2 regions of the Bacillus sp. MN7755 genome follow, and region 1 is predicted to be linked to the other one. Evidence: predicted binding sites of a transcription regulator. Region 1 holds the regulator's gene; the other holds the start of a gene.
The links. The regulator Rex, encoded in region 1, represses fermentation and respiration genes when NADH is low (regulators of the CRP and FNR family bind a similar motif). The targets are predictions, from matches to a motif close to TTGTGAAATATTTCACAA.
Positions count from the first base shown of each region.

Region 1 (7,547 bases):
CAGAAGCGTATAATGTAAAACAACTGCTTCTCGCTGGTGGAGTTGCTGCGAATAAAGGACTTCGCACACGTTTGGAGGCAGAATTTGCGCCAAAAGAAAATATTGAGCTAATTATTCCTCCGTTATCTTTATGCACAGATAATGCAGCGATGATTGCAGCGGCAGGTACGATTGCATATGAACAAGGAAAACGTGCTACATTAGCTTTAAATGCAAATCCAGGATTAGATATTGAAGCATAGTTATACACAAAATTAACCACAGCTTGTGGATAAAAGCCATATTATCTGTTGATAATGTGGCTTTTACTGTGTATATAAAATGTTAATAACTTTTTTAGTGATTGTGGATAATGTGGAAAAGTTATTTCTGTGTTTATATATTAAAGGTGGATATGTGTATAACGTTGTGGATAAATCAAACGAAGTCTGACCTTTGAATATATCCTTTTTCGGGAAATAAAATAATGGTGAATATCTGAAAAGATATTTCGAGATAATCTTCTTTTAATTTGCGAATTGGTATAGATGTCAAACTTTGTCGGTAAATCGATACTTGGTGTCGAATCGTTGATATAGTTCCAGTTACGATGGACATATTCAAAAAACGTTCATGTACGATGACGTTGCTTCGCTCTAGAAAACAAAAAGGATGTCACATAGTCAAAAATCCCGACTTATGAGACATCCTCCTTATTCATACTCTTATAAATGCAATTCTTCCCATTCTGCCATACAAGCATCGAGTTGCTCTTGTAGTGTTTGTTTTTTTGTTGTAATTTCACTAGCCTTTTCATAATCTGCATATATTTCTGGTAAGCAAAGTTGATCTTCTAACGTAGCAATTTCTTCTTCCAATACTACAATGTTTTGTTCTAGCTCCTCAATTTTTCGAGTACGTTGACGCTCTAATTTTTTGCGCTCTTTTTCTTCGAGATAATTTAATTTTTCTTGTGCAACTGTCTTTTGAACCGGTGCTTCATCTTCTTGCTCTAATTCCGCACGTTCGATCATCTCATTTTTCTTTGCAACGTAGTAATCGTAATCCCCTAAATACTCCTGTGCACCTTCTGTTGATAACTCAACAACGGTTGTCGTTACACGATTAATAAAGTAGCGGTCATGTGAGACAAATAGAAGAGTACCTGGATAATCGATTAAAGCATTCTCCAAAATCTCTTTACTATTTAAATCAAGATGGTTCGTAGGTTCATCGAGAATTAATAAATTTGATTTTTGCATCATAAGTTTTGCAAGGGCTAACCGAGCTTTTTGTCCACCACTCAGAGAAGATACTGGTTTTAGTACATCATCCCCTGTGAATAAGAAGTTACCTAGTATCGTGCGAATTTCCTTTTCAGGTTGCAGAGGATATTCATCCCATAATTCATTTAATACGCGCTTCGAAGATGTTAAGTTAGCTTGTTCCTGATCATAATAGCCAACAGATACATTGGATCCGAAAGAAACATCACCATTTAATAGGGGTAACTTATTCACAAGTGATTTTAATAATGTGGATTTTCCAATTCCGTTTGGACCAACTAAAGCAACACTATCCCCGCGAGTTAAGCGCATTGTTACATGTTCAATAATCGGATCCTCATCATATCCGATGGTTGCATCCTTTACTTGTAAAACGTCATTTCCACTTTGTTTTTCAATATCGAAGTGGAAGGAAGCTGACTTAGAATCACCTAATGGTCTTGTTAATAATTCCATTCGGTCTAATTGTTTACGACGGCTTTGCGCACGTTTTGTCGTAGATGCACGAGCTATATTTTTTTGAACGAAGTCTTCCAGCTTAGCGATTTCATCTTGTTGTTTTTCATAACGTTTCATTTCCTGCTCGTATAGTGCTGATTTTAAGTCTAAATATTTACTGTAGTTACCAACAAATCGTCTACTTTCTTTATTCGAAATTTCATATACTTGTGTAACGAGTTTATCTAAGAAATAACGGTCATGGGAAACGATTAGTATTGCGCCAGGATAACCTTGTAAATATTGTTCAAGCCATGTTAATGTTTCGATGTCTAAATGGTTTGTAGGCTCGTCCAAAATAAGTAGGTCTGGTTTCGTTAATAATAATTTACCGAGAGCTAATCGTGTTTTTTGTCCACCGCTTAATGTGGAAATCGTCGTCTGGTGCGTTTCAACTGGGAAGCCAAGACCACTTAAAATCGAACGGATATCTGCTTCATATTGGTAGCCACCTTGATCTTTATAATCTAATTGCAATTGGTCATAATCAGCTAATAATCTTTCATATGTAGCCTCGTTTGAAAAGTTTTCTTCTTTTCCCATCTCTTGCTCTAGCCTTCGAAGCTTTGTCTCCATTTGTTGCAAGTGTGTAAAGACGGTTAACATTTCATCCCAAATTGTTAAAGACGTTTCTAACCCGGTATTTTGGGCTAAATATCCGATTGAGACATCTTTCGGTTTTATAATTTCGCCACCATCATGAGATAGCTCACCAGCTATTATTTTTAATAATGTAGATTTTCCGGCTCCATTTCGTCCGACTAATGCGATACGATCCTTCGTTTGAACTTCCAATTTTATGTTTGCAAGAATCGTTTCTGCACCGTATAATTTCGAAAGCGCGTTTACTTGTAATAAAATCAATGTTTTCACCTCAAATAATTTCTTAACTTTGCCATGTTTATATTTCTCAATCATACTAAAAATAGTGTATAGTTTAAAATACAGAGAGAATACTTCTTCTTTCTATTATACAAGGAATTTAATAAGTGCTAAACTTCTGTATTTGATTAAAGCATATGAATAAAGATAGGAAGAGAGGAGAGGTTATATGGAGCAGCAGAAAATTCCACAAGCCACTGCTAAGAGATTGCCTCTATACTATCGATTTATCCAAAACTTATCTCTGTCTGGTAAGCAACGTGTTTCATCAGCCGAATTAAGTGAAGCGGTAAAGGTTGATTCCGCAACAATTCGAAGAGATTTCTCATACTTTGGAGCGTTAGGGAAAAAAGGATATGGATATAACGTAAATTATTTATTATCATTTTTCCGTGAAACACTCGACCAAGATGATATAACACGTGTAGCGCTTATTGGAGTAGGTAATTTAGGGACCGCTTTCTTACATTATAATTTCACGAAAAATAATAATACAAAAATTGAAATGGCGTTTGATGTTAGTGAAGAGAAAGTTGGAACAGAAATCGGAGGCATTCCTGTATATCACTTAGATGAATTAGAAGAACGTTTATCAACTGATATACAAGTGGCAATATTAACAGTACCCGCTACAGTAGCGCAATCTGTAGCCGATAGATTGGCAGAAACAAATGTGCATGGTATTTTGAATTTCACACCAGCACGCTTAAATGTGTCAGACAATATAAGAATTCATCATATTGATTTAGCAGTGGAGTTACAAACACTTGTTTACTTTTTGAAAAATTATCCACAATAAAACGCAGAGGAAGCGACCTCTGCGTTTTATTATTGTTTTTTCTTTGTGAATTTAACTAAGATAAGGCGAAGTGCCAAATTAAAATCAATCGTTGCCATAACTGCAAATAGTATTGTCCACATATTCCAGATTGTATCTGTTACGTTCGTAATGGCGAAGCGTGTAAAGATACATCCTAGAAGGAAGTACAATGCAGCCATGAACAATGGTGAGTTTCTCATACTAAAAATCCTCCGATAAAGCCTTGCATTTTTTCAGCTTCTTTAATCATTTCTTGAATTTGTTCGTTACTTACTAAAACTTGAGCAACTGCAACTAATGTATTCATTGCAACATGAGCGGCAATTGGAACGATAATACGTTTCGTTTTTACATATAAGAAGGCGAATACGAGCCCCATAGCGGTGTATACCAATAAGTGAGTAAAATCAAAATGAATCGCCGCAAATACAAGGGAACTAATGATAGCGGCAATAAAGAAGTTAAACTTCTTATAAAGTGTACCAAATAAAATTTTTCTAAATACGATTTCTTCTAAAATAGGTCCGATTATAGAAATAACGATAAGGAACCAAGGTGTCGTTCTTGCGATATCCATAAGTCTCGCTGTATTTTCAGATCCAGGTTTAATACCTAATACATACATTTCGATCATGCCAGCAATACTTTGCGAGAAAAATGCTAAGAAGAACCCGATAAAAATCCAACCAATCGTAGCTGGAACAGTAGAACGCATCTTATCTAAATGTCTGTCGCGAATATCTGTTCTAAGTAACCAAAGTACGATACATAATGCAATAAAGAAGCTAATGATCGCCCAGTGACCAGTTATGAGTTGAAATTTCTCTTCCCTAGTAAATCCCCTGTTATCATAAAGTCCAGTTTTCAGAAGAAGTGGTAATCCAGCAATTGATGATAACTGCATTAAAATGTATGTAACGATAACCCACCAATATTGTTTTTTCAAATGGTTTAACCATCCTTTCTAACTCTAGTGTATGAGATAAGGTAGGATAACATGTAAATATGCTACCTACGATATAAACCTTACTTAAATTATGTTTTTTTTGTAAATCCTTATTTGAAATTATAATAGAAGACAGGAGAAAGTTGTGTTTGTAGCGAAAACAACTTAGGGTGTCCTTTCATATTGTAACATACGAGTAGTGGAAACAACGATTCATATAGTAAAGGTAGAAGAAGAGGAACTCTATATAGAAAAGTTTATAGCGTAATTTGCGAAAAAATTATGATTTTTTTACTTGCAAAAGAAATTGAGATTATTTATTATTATAAGTGTGTTAGCACTCGGGTGACTTGAGTGCTAATAAATAAAATTTACATAACAAAATGAGGAGGTTATTGTTCATGCTAAAGCCATTAGGTGATCGCGTTGTAATTGAGCTTGTTCAAGCGGAAGAAAAAACAGCAAGTGGTATTGTATTACCAGACACAGCAAAAGAAAAACCACAAGAGGGTAAAGTTATTGCAGTAGGTACTGGTCGAGTGCTTGAAAATGGTGAGCGTGTTGCTTTAGAGGTAGCAGCAGGTGATCTTATCATCTTCTCAAAATATGCAGGTACTGAAGTGAAATATGAAGGTACAGACTACTTGATTTTACGTGAAAGTGACATTTTAGCAGTTATCGGTTAATTATATAAATCTTAAAAAATCCAAGGGGGTCAATTATTATGGCAAAAGATATTAAATTTAGTGAAGAAGCACGTCGTTCGATGCTTCGCGGTGTCGACACTCTTGCAAACGCAGTAAAAGTAACACTTGGACCAAAAGGTCGTAACGTTGTACTTGAGAAAAAATTTGGTTCACCACTTATTACAAATGATGGTGTAACAATCGCAAAAGAAATTGAATTAGAAGATGCATTCGAAAACATGGGTGCGAAATTAGTAGCAGAAGTTGCTAGCAAAACAAATGATGTAGCTGGTGACGGAACAACAACTGCAACTGTATTAGCACAAGCTATGATTCGTGAAGGTCTTAAAAACGTAACAGCTGGTGCGAACCCAATGGGTCTTCGTAAAGGTATCGAAAAAGCTGTTACTGCTGCAATTGAAGAATTAAAAACGATTTCTAAACCAATCGAAGGTAAATCTTCTATCGCACAAGTAGCTGCTATTTCTGCGGCTGACGAAGAAGTAGGTCAATTAATTGCTGAAGCAATGGAGCGCGTTGGTAACGACGGCGTTATTACTTTAGAAGAATCTAAAGGCTTCACAACAGAATTAGACGTAGTAGAAGGTATGCAATTTGATCGTGGATATGCATCTCCTTACATGATTACTGATTCTGATAAGATGGAAGCAGTTCTTGATAACCCATACATCTTAATTACTGACAAAAAGATTTCTAACATTCAAGAAATCTTACCAGTATTAGAGCAAGTGGTACAACAAGGTAAACCACTTCTTATCATTGCTGAAGATGTAGAAGGCGAAGCGTTAGCTACATTAGTAGTGAACAAACTTCGTGGTACATTCAATGTAGTAGCTGTTAAAGCTCCTGGATTTGGTGACCGTCGTAAAGCAATGCTAGAAGATATCGCAATCTTAACTGGTGGCGAAGTAATCACTGAAGAATTAGGCCGTGACTTAAAATCTGCTACAGTTGAATCTTTAGGACGCGCTGGTAAAGTTGTTGTAACGAAAGAAAACACAACTGTAGTTGAAGGTATTGGAAATTCACAACAAATCGAAGCTCGCATTGGTCAAATCCGTGCGCAATTAGAAGAAACAACTTCTGAATTCGATCGTGAAAAATTACAAGAGCGTCTTGCAAAACTTGCAGGTGGCGTAGCAGTAATTAAAGTAGGTGCAGCAACTGAAACTGAGTTAAAAGAGCGCAAACTTCGCATTGAAGATGCACTTAACTCAACTCGTGCAGCAGTAGAAGAAGGTATCGTTGCAGGTGGTGGTACTTCACTTATGAACGTATACACGAAAGTTGCTGCTATCGTAGCTGAAGGCGACGAAGCTACAGGTATCAACATCGTACTTCGCGCACTAGAAGAGCCAGTTCGTCAAATCGCAATCAACGCTGGTCTAGAAGGATCTGTAGTTGTAGAGCGTCTAAAAGGCGAAAAAGTAGGCGTTGGTTTCAACGCAGCTACTGGCGAGTGGGTTAACATGCTTGAAACTGGTATCGTAGATCCAGCTAAAGTAACTCGCTCTGCACTTCAAAACGCAGCATCTGTTGCAGCTATGTTCTTAACAACTGAAGCTGTAGTAGCTGACAAGCCAGAACCAAATGCACCAGCAATGCCTGACATGGGCGGCATGGGCATGGGCGGTATGGGCGGAATGATGTAATTCCGTTTGTCCTAAAAAACATCCATTTCTATATAGAAATGGATGTTTTTTTATGTTTTTTAGAAAAGGAAATGAATTTCTGTAGAATTTTGTCGCTTTCTCTCTTGACCATATTGATACTTCATTGTTAGAATCTAGGAAGATAATATAAAACGATCCTTCATATATCCTCAAAGATAAGGTTTGAGAGTCTCTACCGGGTTACCGTAAACAACCTGACTATGAAGGCAGTGTGTCTTATATTTATAAAGAACGGAAGACTATCTTTCTTTATAAAGCCAGACCCCTGCCTTTTCTTTGTTATGAGACTAGAGGCGGAGGACTGGCTTTTTTTATTATATTAGTAATGCTTTTTGCCAAATTGGTGAAAATATTTATATACGAGAACTAACGTTGGGGTGATTATTTTGAAGAAGCAGCATGATACAATTATCGTTTTAGATTTTGGGAGTCAGTACAATCAGTTAATAGCACGTCGAATTCGTGAGTTCGGTGTATACAGTGAACTTCATCCACATACAATTACTGCAGAAGAAATTAAAGCAATGAATCCAAAAGGGATTATCTTCTCTGGTGGACCAAATAGTGTATACGGTGAAGGTGCATTACATTGTGATGAAAAAATCTTTGACCTAGGATTACCGATCTTCGGTATTTGTTACGGTATGCAGCTTATGACGCAACAATTCGGTGGTAAAGTAGAGCGTGCAAATCACCGTGAGTACGGAAAAGCTGTTCTTAAAGTAGAGAACGAATCAAAATTATATGCGAACCTTC
Region 1 covers NZ_BTRL01000038.1:5,546-13,092, reverse strand. The annotation lists gene tsaD (tRNA (adenosine(37)-N6)-threonylcarbamoyltransferase complex transferase subunit TsaD) at 1-242, shown strand, start outside; gene ACYVEC_RS29935 (ABC-F family ATP-binding cassette domain-containing protein) at 705-2,627, opposite strand; gene ACYVEC_RS29930 (redox-sensing transcriptional repressor Rex) at 2,815-3,444, shown strand; gene ACYVEC_RS29925 (YdiK family protein) at 3,474-3,665, opposite strand; gene ACYVEC_RS29920 (CPBP family intramembrane glutamic endopeptidase) at 3,662-4,411, opposite strand; gene groES (co-chaperone GroES) at 4,813-5,097, shown strand; gene groL (chaperonin GroEL) at 5,136-6,770, shown strand; purine riboswitch at 6,911-7,012, shown strand; gene guaA (glutamine-hydrolyzing GMP synthase) at 7,178-7,547, shown strand, end outside.

Region 2 (7,547 bases), on a different contig from region 1:
ACAATAATGTGCCGTAAGCTACATTACCAAGCCAAGCAGATAGCCAGTATCCCCATGCACTATTAAATCCCATAAATTTACCAAAACCTGCTTTTGCATAGCTAAAAATACCACCATCTAAATCTGGCCGTTTTACAGTTAGATTTTGAAAAGATAATCCAAGTGCAATCATCCCAATTCCTGTTATAACCCAACCAATAATAATGGCACCAGCACCAGCACCTTTTGCCATATCACTTGCTAAATTAAATGCTCCACCGCCAATCATAGACCCAACTACAAGAGCCGTTAATGTAAACAACCCTAATTTCTTATCTTCACCCATTCCACTCACCTCTCTTTAATTGCAATAACAATACAAAAGCAATAGTGAATGATAGTGTCTAAAGGAGGAGAAAGAAGAAAGGAAGACTCCCTTTCTTCTTTACTCCATGTTTCCTAAAGTAGCTGCCATAACCGCTTTAATTGTATGCATTCTATTTTCAGCTTGATCAAATACTTTTGAATGTTTACTGCGGAATACTTCGTCAGTTACCTCCATTTCTTTCAACCCATATTTCTCATAAACTTCTTCGCCATACATCGTTTCAACATCATGAAATGCAGGTAAACAATGTAAGAAAATCACGTTTTCATTCCCTGTTTTTTTAATCATTTTCATATTTACTTGATAAGGTTTCAATAACTCGACACGCTCAGCAAATTTTTCTTCTTCCCCCATAGAAACCCATACATCTGTATAAATTACATCTGCATTCGCAACAGCTTCTTCCACATCACTTGTTATCATTACCTGTTCATTATATTTTTTTGCTAAATCAATTACTTCTTGTGCAGGCCATAAAGATTCCGGTGTACAAATACGTACATCCATTCCAACGATTGCTCCACCAACTAGTAAACTATTAGCAACATTATTTCGTCCATCCCCAACGTAGACGAGCTTCACATTTTTTAATTTCCCTACATGTTCTCTAATTGTTAATAAATCTGCTAGTGTTTGTGTTGGATGCCACATATCTGTTAATCCATTCCAAACCGGCACACCAGAATTTTGTGCTAAAGATTCTACAGTTTCATGATTAAATCCACGAAATTCAATTCCGTCAAACATACGCCCTAACACTTTTGCTGTATCCTCTACGGATTCTTTTTTCCCAAGCTGGATATCACCTTTCCCTAAATATTCAGGGTTCGCACCTAAATCTGTACATGCTACTGTAAATGCACAACGCGTACGAGTAGAGGTTTTTTCAAATAAGAGTGCTACATTTTTACCTTCTAAATAATGATGTGGGACACCATTTTTCTTTTTTTCTTTTAATTCTGCTGCTAAATCTAGAAAATATAACAATTCTTCTTGTGTAAAATCTTTTTCTGCTAGAAAGCTTCTTCCTTTTAAATTTGGTCTAGTCATTAACATACTTCATCCCTACTTTCTCCGTTATTTATACTAAATATCTTTACGAACAATTGGCATACTCATGCAACGTGGACCCCCACGACCACGAGATAATTCCGAACTTAGTACCTCAATCACTTCTATTCCGTGTTCCCGTAATAACGTATTGGATACATAGTTGCGATCATATGTAACAACTACACCTGGCGCGATTGCTAATGTGTTCGAGCCATCATTCCATTGTTCACGAGCAGAAGCAATTACATCTCCCCCTCCACATGGAATAAGAACTAATTCACTTAAGCCTAATACTTCTTTTAATGCTTCCATTAAAGAAGTACGATGTGTAATTTTAAGAGTTTCCTCATCTGGACCTTTTTCTAAAATATAAATATTCATATTTCCTTTTGGCCCTTGAATGGCTGGGTGAATTGTAAACTTGTCATAATCAACCATTGTAAATACTGTATCTAAATGCATAAATGCTCGGCATTTTGGAATTTCTATTGCTAACACTTTCTTAATTTTATTTTGTCGGCTAAAGAGATTTTTAGCTAAACGTTCAATTGCTTTAGCTGAAGTACGGACAGATACTCCAATTGCAATTGTTTCTTCATTTAAAATTAGCTCATCGCCACCTTCAATTGGAAACTTATAATCACGATCTAGCCAAATTGGCACATTGTGACTTGAAAATCTTGGATGATATTTAATAATGTACTCCATGAATAATGATTCACGTCTACGCGCCGGCTCTCTCATCTTATTTATCGTTAAGCCATCGCCCATGCTAGCTGCTGGATCACGAGTAAAATATAAATTAGGCATAGGATCTAAGTAAAACGGATAATGATCTTCCATTAATTCGTATAAATGTGTCTTCTTACTTGTTTCAATTTCGCTTTTACGTACACCACCCATAATTTTTTGAATTAATTCTTCATTTGAAAAGGAAAGTAAATATTCTTTTAAAGTTTGATGTGCAACATTTACGTCAGCTTGTCCTTCTTTTAAAATACGATCAACAAATTCTTCTCGAAGTTTTTTATCTACTAACGCCTCAGCAGTTAATTTTTCTAAATAAAGAACTTCAACACCCCGATTGCGTAAAGTTTGTGCAAAATAATCATGCTCTTTTTGAATAATTGGTAAGTATGGAATATCGTCAAATAATAATTGCTGCAAATAATCTGGTGTTAAGTTTTCCACTTCTTTACCAGGTCGTTTTAATAAAACCGTTTGTAATTCCCCAATTTCTGAAGTAACATGTATCGGATGCTTCATTTGTTGTACCTCCTTTTAAATATGTTTGATGTCTTACAAGTACATAATAAATGCTACGCACTTTCACCCTTGTGAAATCATCCACATTATCATTGTGAAATATTAAACAAGTTATTTTTTTAAAATCATATTAATTTGTATTTTTATAACACTCCATCCCGATTTTTTAATAAAAAATACATATATTACGCATATATGTTGCATATTTAACTTCCGTATTTACAAAAAAATCCTGTTTTTAATAAAAATTAAAAACAGGATTTTGCATCTAAATAATTAAATTTAACCTTTCTTCTAAAATCTCCCTATCTGATTTCGACTGAGAAATTATAAGGCATGTATCATTTCCACATATACATCCTATTTTTTCTTTCCAATCTAACTCATCAAATAAAACACCAATAACATGTGCATTTCCAGGTAATGTTTTAATAACCATTAATTGTTCTACACAATCAATTTTCACAACAACCTCTCGTAATTTTTTCTTTAACTTTATATCAGTTTGTAAATGTTCTTCTGAGAAAATTTTATATATCATCAATCCTTCTTGAGAAGGTACCTTCGTTAAGTTTAACTCACGAATATCTCGAGAAACCGTAGCTTGTGTTACTAATACATCTTTTTTTGCTAACAATTCTACTAATCTTTCTTGCTTCTCTATTTCATACTCTTTTACAAATTGTTTAATTAATCGTTGTCTTTTTTCTTTTTTCATAAAAGACACCCCTTTTAATATTATAGCTCGCTATAATTTTCATCCGAAAGGGACAGAAAAGAATGTTGCGGAAACGTTCATAGTTTATATCTTTTAACTATAGATATTAAATCTAGTTAAAAAAAGAGAAGAACAGCATTCTGTTCTTCTCTTTTACATTGAAAATCGTTCAATTGTTTGTTTTAAGTCCGTTGCTTGCTTTTCTAAATCCTTTAACAATTGATCGATTACTACCATATTTTTAGATTGTTGCAACGTCACACGTGCTACTTCTTGTGAACCAGCTGACGTTTCTTCAGCAATTGCTGCTACGGCCTTTGTTTGTGCTCCTGTTTGATGAATGTGGCTCACTTGTTCATTCATATAACTACTAATTTGCTTCGTTGCATCGGCTACTTCCATAACACTTGATGACATTTCTTTTAAAATTAATTCCGTAGCTTCCCCACGTTTCGCCTCTTCTTTAGCTATTTTCACTTGTTCTGTCATTTTCATTGCAACTTGTTGTACTTCCTCTTGCATGTTTCGTAATAACTGCGATATGTTTCTTGCAGAATGATCACTTTCATCAGCAAGTTTCCGTACTTCTTCCGCAACAACCGCAAAGCCTCTTCCATGCTCTCCAGCACGAGCTGCCTCAATAGAAGCATTCAGTGCTAATAAATTCGTTTGACTAGCAATCTCACTCACAACAGATACAATGTGTTCTACTTGTTTCATTCTTTCCTCTAACTTCTGTACATTTTGCATTGAATCTTCATTTTCTTTCGCCAATGTTTGAATACCTTGAATTAAAGACGTAAAGACACGAGTACTATGCCCTAAAGCTTGAACCATTTCTGAAGACAACTCATCAGACTGTTTCGCTTTCTCTTCTACTTCACTTGCAATAGAAGTTGTTGTATCAACAGCAGAAACAATCGCTTGAATTGATGCCGCTGATTGCTCAGCGCCAGAAGAAATCTCTGCAAGTGTTTCAGAAACACCTTGTGCTTGTTTCGTTGCTTCACCTGTTTGTTTTCTAATTTGCTGTACTTGATTGTTTGTATACGAAAATGTTGTATCAATATTTTTTACCATGCCCCTTAAGTTCCCTAGCATCATATTAAATGCAACACTTAAAGATTTAATTTCATCATCAGTCTTCGGTAACGGAACATCTTCTCGAATGTCTCCTTCAGCCGCTTTTCTCGCCGCCTCCTCTAACTTTCGAAGCGGTTTAATTAAAAATACGGCTGCTCCATATGCTAAAATTCCAGACCATACTACCCCTAATAACATAACGATAATATTATATACAGTTTGACTTACATAACTTTGAAAATAATCATATACCACATAAATAAAAAATATGCTTGTTGAATATGTAATTAAAGCTAAAACTGTAGTGAATAGCATAAGTTGTGTACGTAAGCCAAAGGAAAATGTCTTCCTTTCTTTTCCCATCTCTTCTTTCCCCCTTTTTATAAGCAATATAAGTACTACCTATATATTATTATCCATATTTTCATTATAGAAAGATATAGAGATTTTAAAAATCATTATTCCCTTGAATATCAAATCACCCAAAAAAAATAAAGGATTCTGACAATTTATGACTAATAACAGAAATAAGGGGCAACATTTGTAAAATATATTTTTGACTGGGGGTTTTGTATGATTCAGGTTCGAAATCTAGTAAAATCATTCGGGTCACTTGATGTTTTAAAAGGAATTGATTTAAAAGTAAATGAAAAAGAAGTTGTTGTTTTAATTGGTGCCAGTGGTTCCGGTAAAAGTACATTACTTCGCTGTCTTAACTTTTTAGAAATGTACGATGAAGGTGAAATTCACTTACAAGGTGAACGAATTAATCCAAAGCATTCAAATTTAAACAAAGTCCGTGAAAATGTCGGTATGGTTTTTCAGCACTTTAACCTCTTTCCCCATATGACCTCACTAGAAAACATCATAGAAGCACCTATTCATGTAAAAAAATTAGAAGCAGCAAATGCAAAGGAAATCGGAAATCAACTTTTACAAAAAGTCGGTCTACAAGATAAAGCAGATGTAACTCCCCACCTCCTGTCAGGTGGCCAAAAACAGCGTATTGCTATTGCACGAGCTCTTGCTATGAATCCTAAAATTATGCTATTTGATGAACCTACCTCAGCCTTAGACCCTGAACTTGTTGGAGAAGTATTGCAAGTTATGAAAGAACTTGCTGAAGAAGGAATGACCATGGTTATCGTTACTCATGAAATGAATTTCGCAAGAGATGTAGCTGATCGCGTCATATTTATGGATGACGGAAAGATTGTAGAGGACGCTCCGCCAGCACAATTCTTTTCAGCTCCATCACATGAACGAGCAAAACAATTTTTACGCAACGTTTTATAATGTAACTTCTGTTTCAAATGAAAAGAAATACATTCATACGGTGCACAACTAATTGTCCAAATAAAATATCTCAGTAACATACTTAAAACCATCCGTATGATCAATATATAGGAGGGGTTTTATGAAAAGAAAACTATTAACCATTGTTGCGAGTATTACATTATGTACATCCTTCATACTAGGAGCCTGTAGTAAGGAAAGTGCTACTACTTCTTCAAATGGTGAAAAAGAATTTCGTTATGCGATGAGTGGCTTATATAAACCTTTTAACTATAAAGAAAATGACGGAAAGCTTGCCGGTTTTGATGTGGAAATTGGTGAGGCACTTGCGAAAAAAATGAATATGAAACCGACTCCTATTACAAATCCATGGGAAACGCTAATCCAAGGTCTCAAAGCGAAAAAGTATGATGTAATACTGGGCAGTATGGCAATTACAGAAGAACGCTTAAAAGCTGTTAATTTCTCAAATCCTTATTATCGTTCTGGTGCCCAAATTTTTGTAGCTAAAAAGAATACATCTATCTCTTCTCCAGAAGATTTGAAAGGTAAGAAAATTGGTGTTGTAAAAGCTAGTACCTTTAAAGACCTTGTTGCAAAACATACAGATCAAATTACAGAATACGATAGCGATATTACTGCACTTATGGACTTAGAGCCTGGACGTATTGACGCAGTAATCACAGATCAAATGGTTGGTTTGCGCATGATCAAAGAAGGTAAATCAAATATAAAAGAAGCTGGAAAACCATTAAACCTTGATGAAATGGGAATTGCTATTCGTAAAGATGATAAAGAAATGGTTGAAAAAGTAAATAAAGCTTTAGATGAAATCATTAAAGATGGTACGTATGAAAAGATTAGTAAAAAATGGTTTGGGCGTAATATTCTTGGTGAAGAGGAAAAAACAAAGTAAATTAGCTAGTTAAATGTTTCATAAATTATGCCCCACTTTTTATCCCGCTATTTATGGGCAGTAAAACTCCCAATTGGTGTGGGCTAATAATCAGTGGGGTATTTCATTCCCTACCAAAATCCATACAATATGAGGTGACACATATGTTTGAAATTTTTATGTCTACTTATCCCACACTCTTAAAGGCTACTATTGTCACACTACAATTAACACTAACATCCCTATTACTCGGTTCACTAATTGGATTACTATTCGCTTTTTTTCGAATCTCTAACAATAAAGTTTTAAATAGTATTGCTCATGTATATATCGCCATTATTCGTGGTACACCTTTAATTGTTCAAATCGCCATTCTCTATTTCGGTATTACATCTATTATTGTTTTCACCCCTTTTTGGGCAGGAGCAATTGCTTTAGCAATCCATAACGGTGCATATATTACTGAAATTTTCCGCGGATCCATCCAATCTGTTGACCGTGGACAATTAGAAGCTGCTCGCTCTCTAGGTATGCCGTATCCTTTAGCGATGCGCCGCATCGTATTACCGCAAGCGTTTCGTCAATCTCTTCCTCCTTTAGGAAATCAGTTTATTATTGGATTAAAAGATTCTTCACTTGTTGCTTACGTAGGAATGTCCGAATTATGGGGATCAGGTTTATCTATTGCTGCAGGTAACTTCCAACAATTAGATACATATATAATCGTTGGTTTATATTATCTCGTGCTTGTTCTCCTATTCACTTACCTTGTTAACCTTTTGGAAAAACGACTACAACGAAAAGAAACAAATTCAGTTCAAGTTAGTGCAAAGAATAAAAAAGAAGTCTCTTTATAAGAAAAAGCAAGC
Region 2 covers NZ_BTRL01000005.1:117,394-124,940, forward strand. The annotation lists gene arcD (arginine-ornithine antiporter) at 1-325, opposite strand, end outside; gene argF (ornithine carbamoyltransferase) at 425-1,423, opposite strand; gene arcA (arginine deiminase) at 1,454-2,686, opposite strand; gene argR (arginine repressor) at 2,955-3,404, opposite strand; partial or broken gene ACYVEC_RS03820 (methyl-accepting chemotaxis protein) at 3,558-4,130, opposite strand; partial or broken gene ACYVEC_RS03825 (HAMP domain-containing protein) at 4,500-4,850, opposite strand; gene ACYVEC_RS03830 (amino acid ABC transporter ATP-binding protein) at 5,061-5,783, shown strand; gene ACYVEC_RS03835 (ABC transporter substrate-binding protein) at 5,905-6,699, shown strand; gene ACYVEC_RS03840 (amino acid ABC transporter permease) at 6,843-7,535, shown strand.
Region 2: the regulator Rex is predicted to act here: its motif matches at 2,779-2,796, upstream of arcA (arginine deiminase).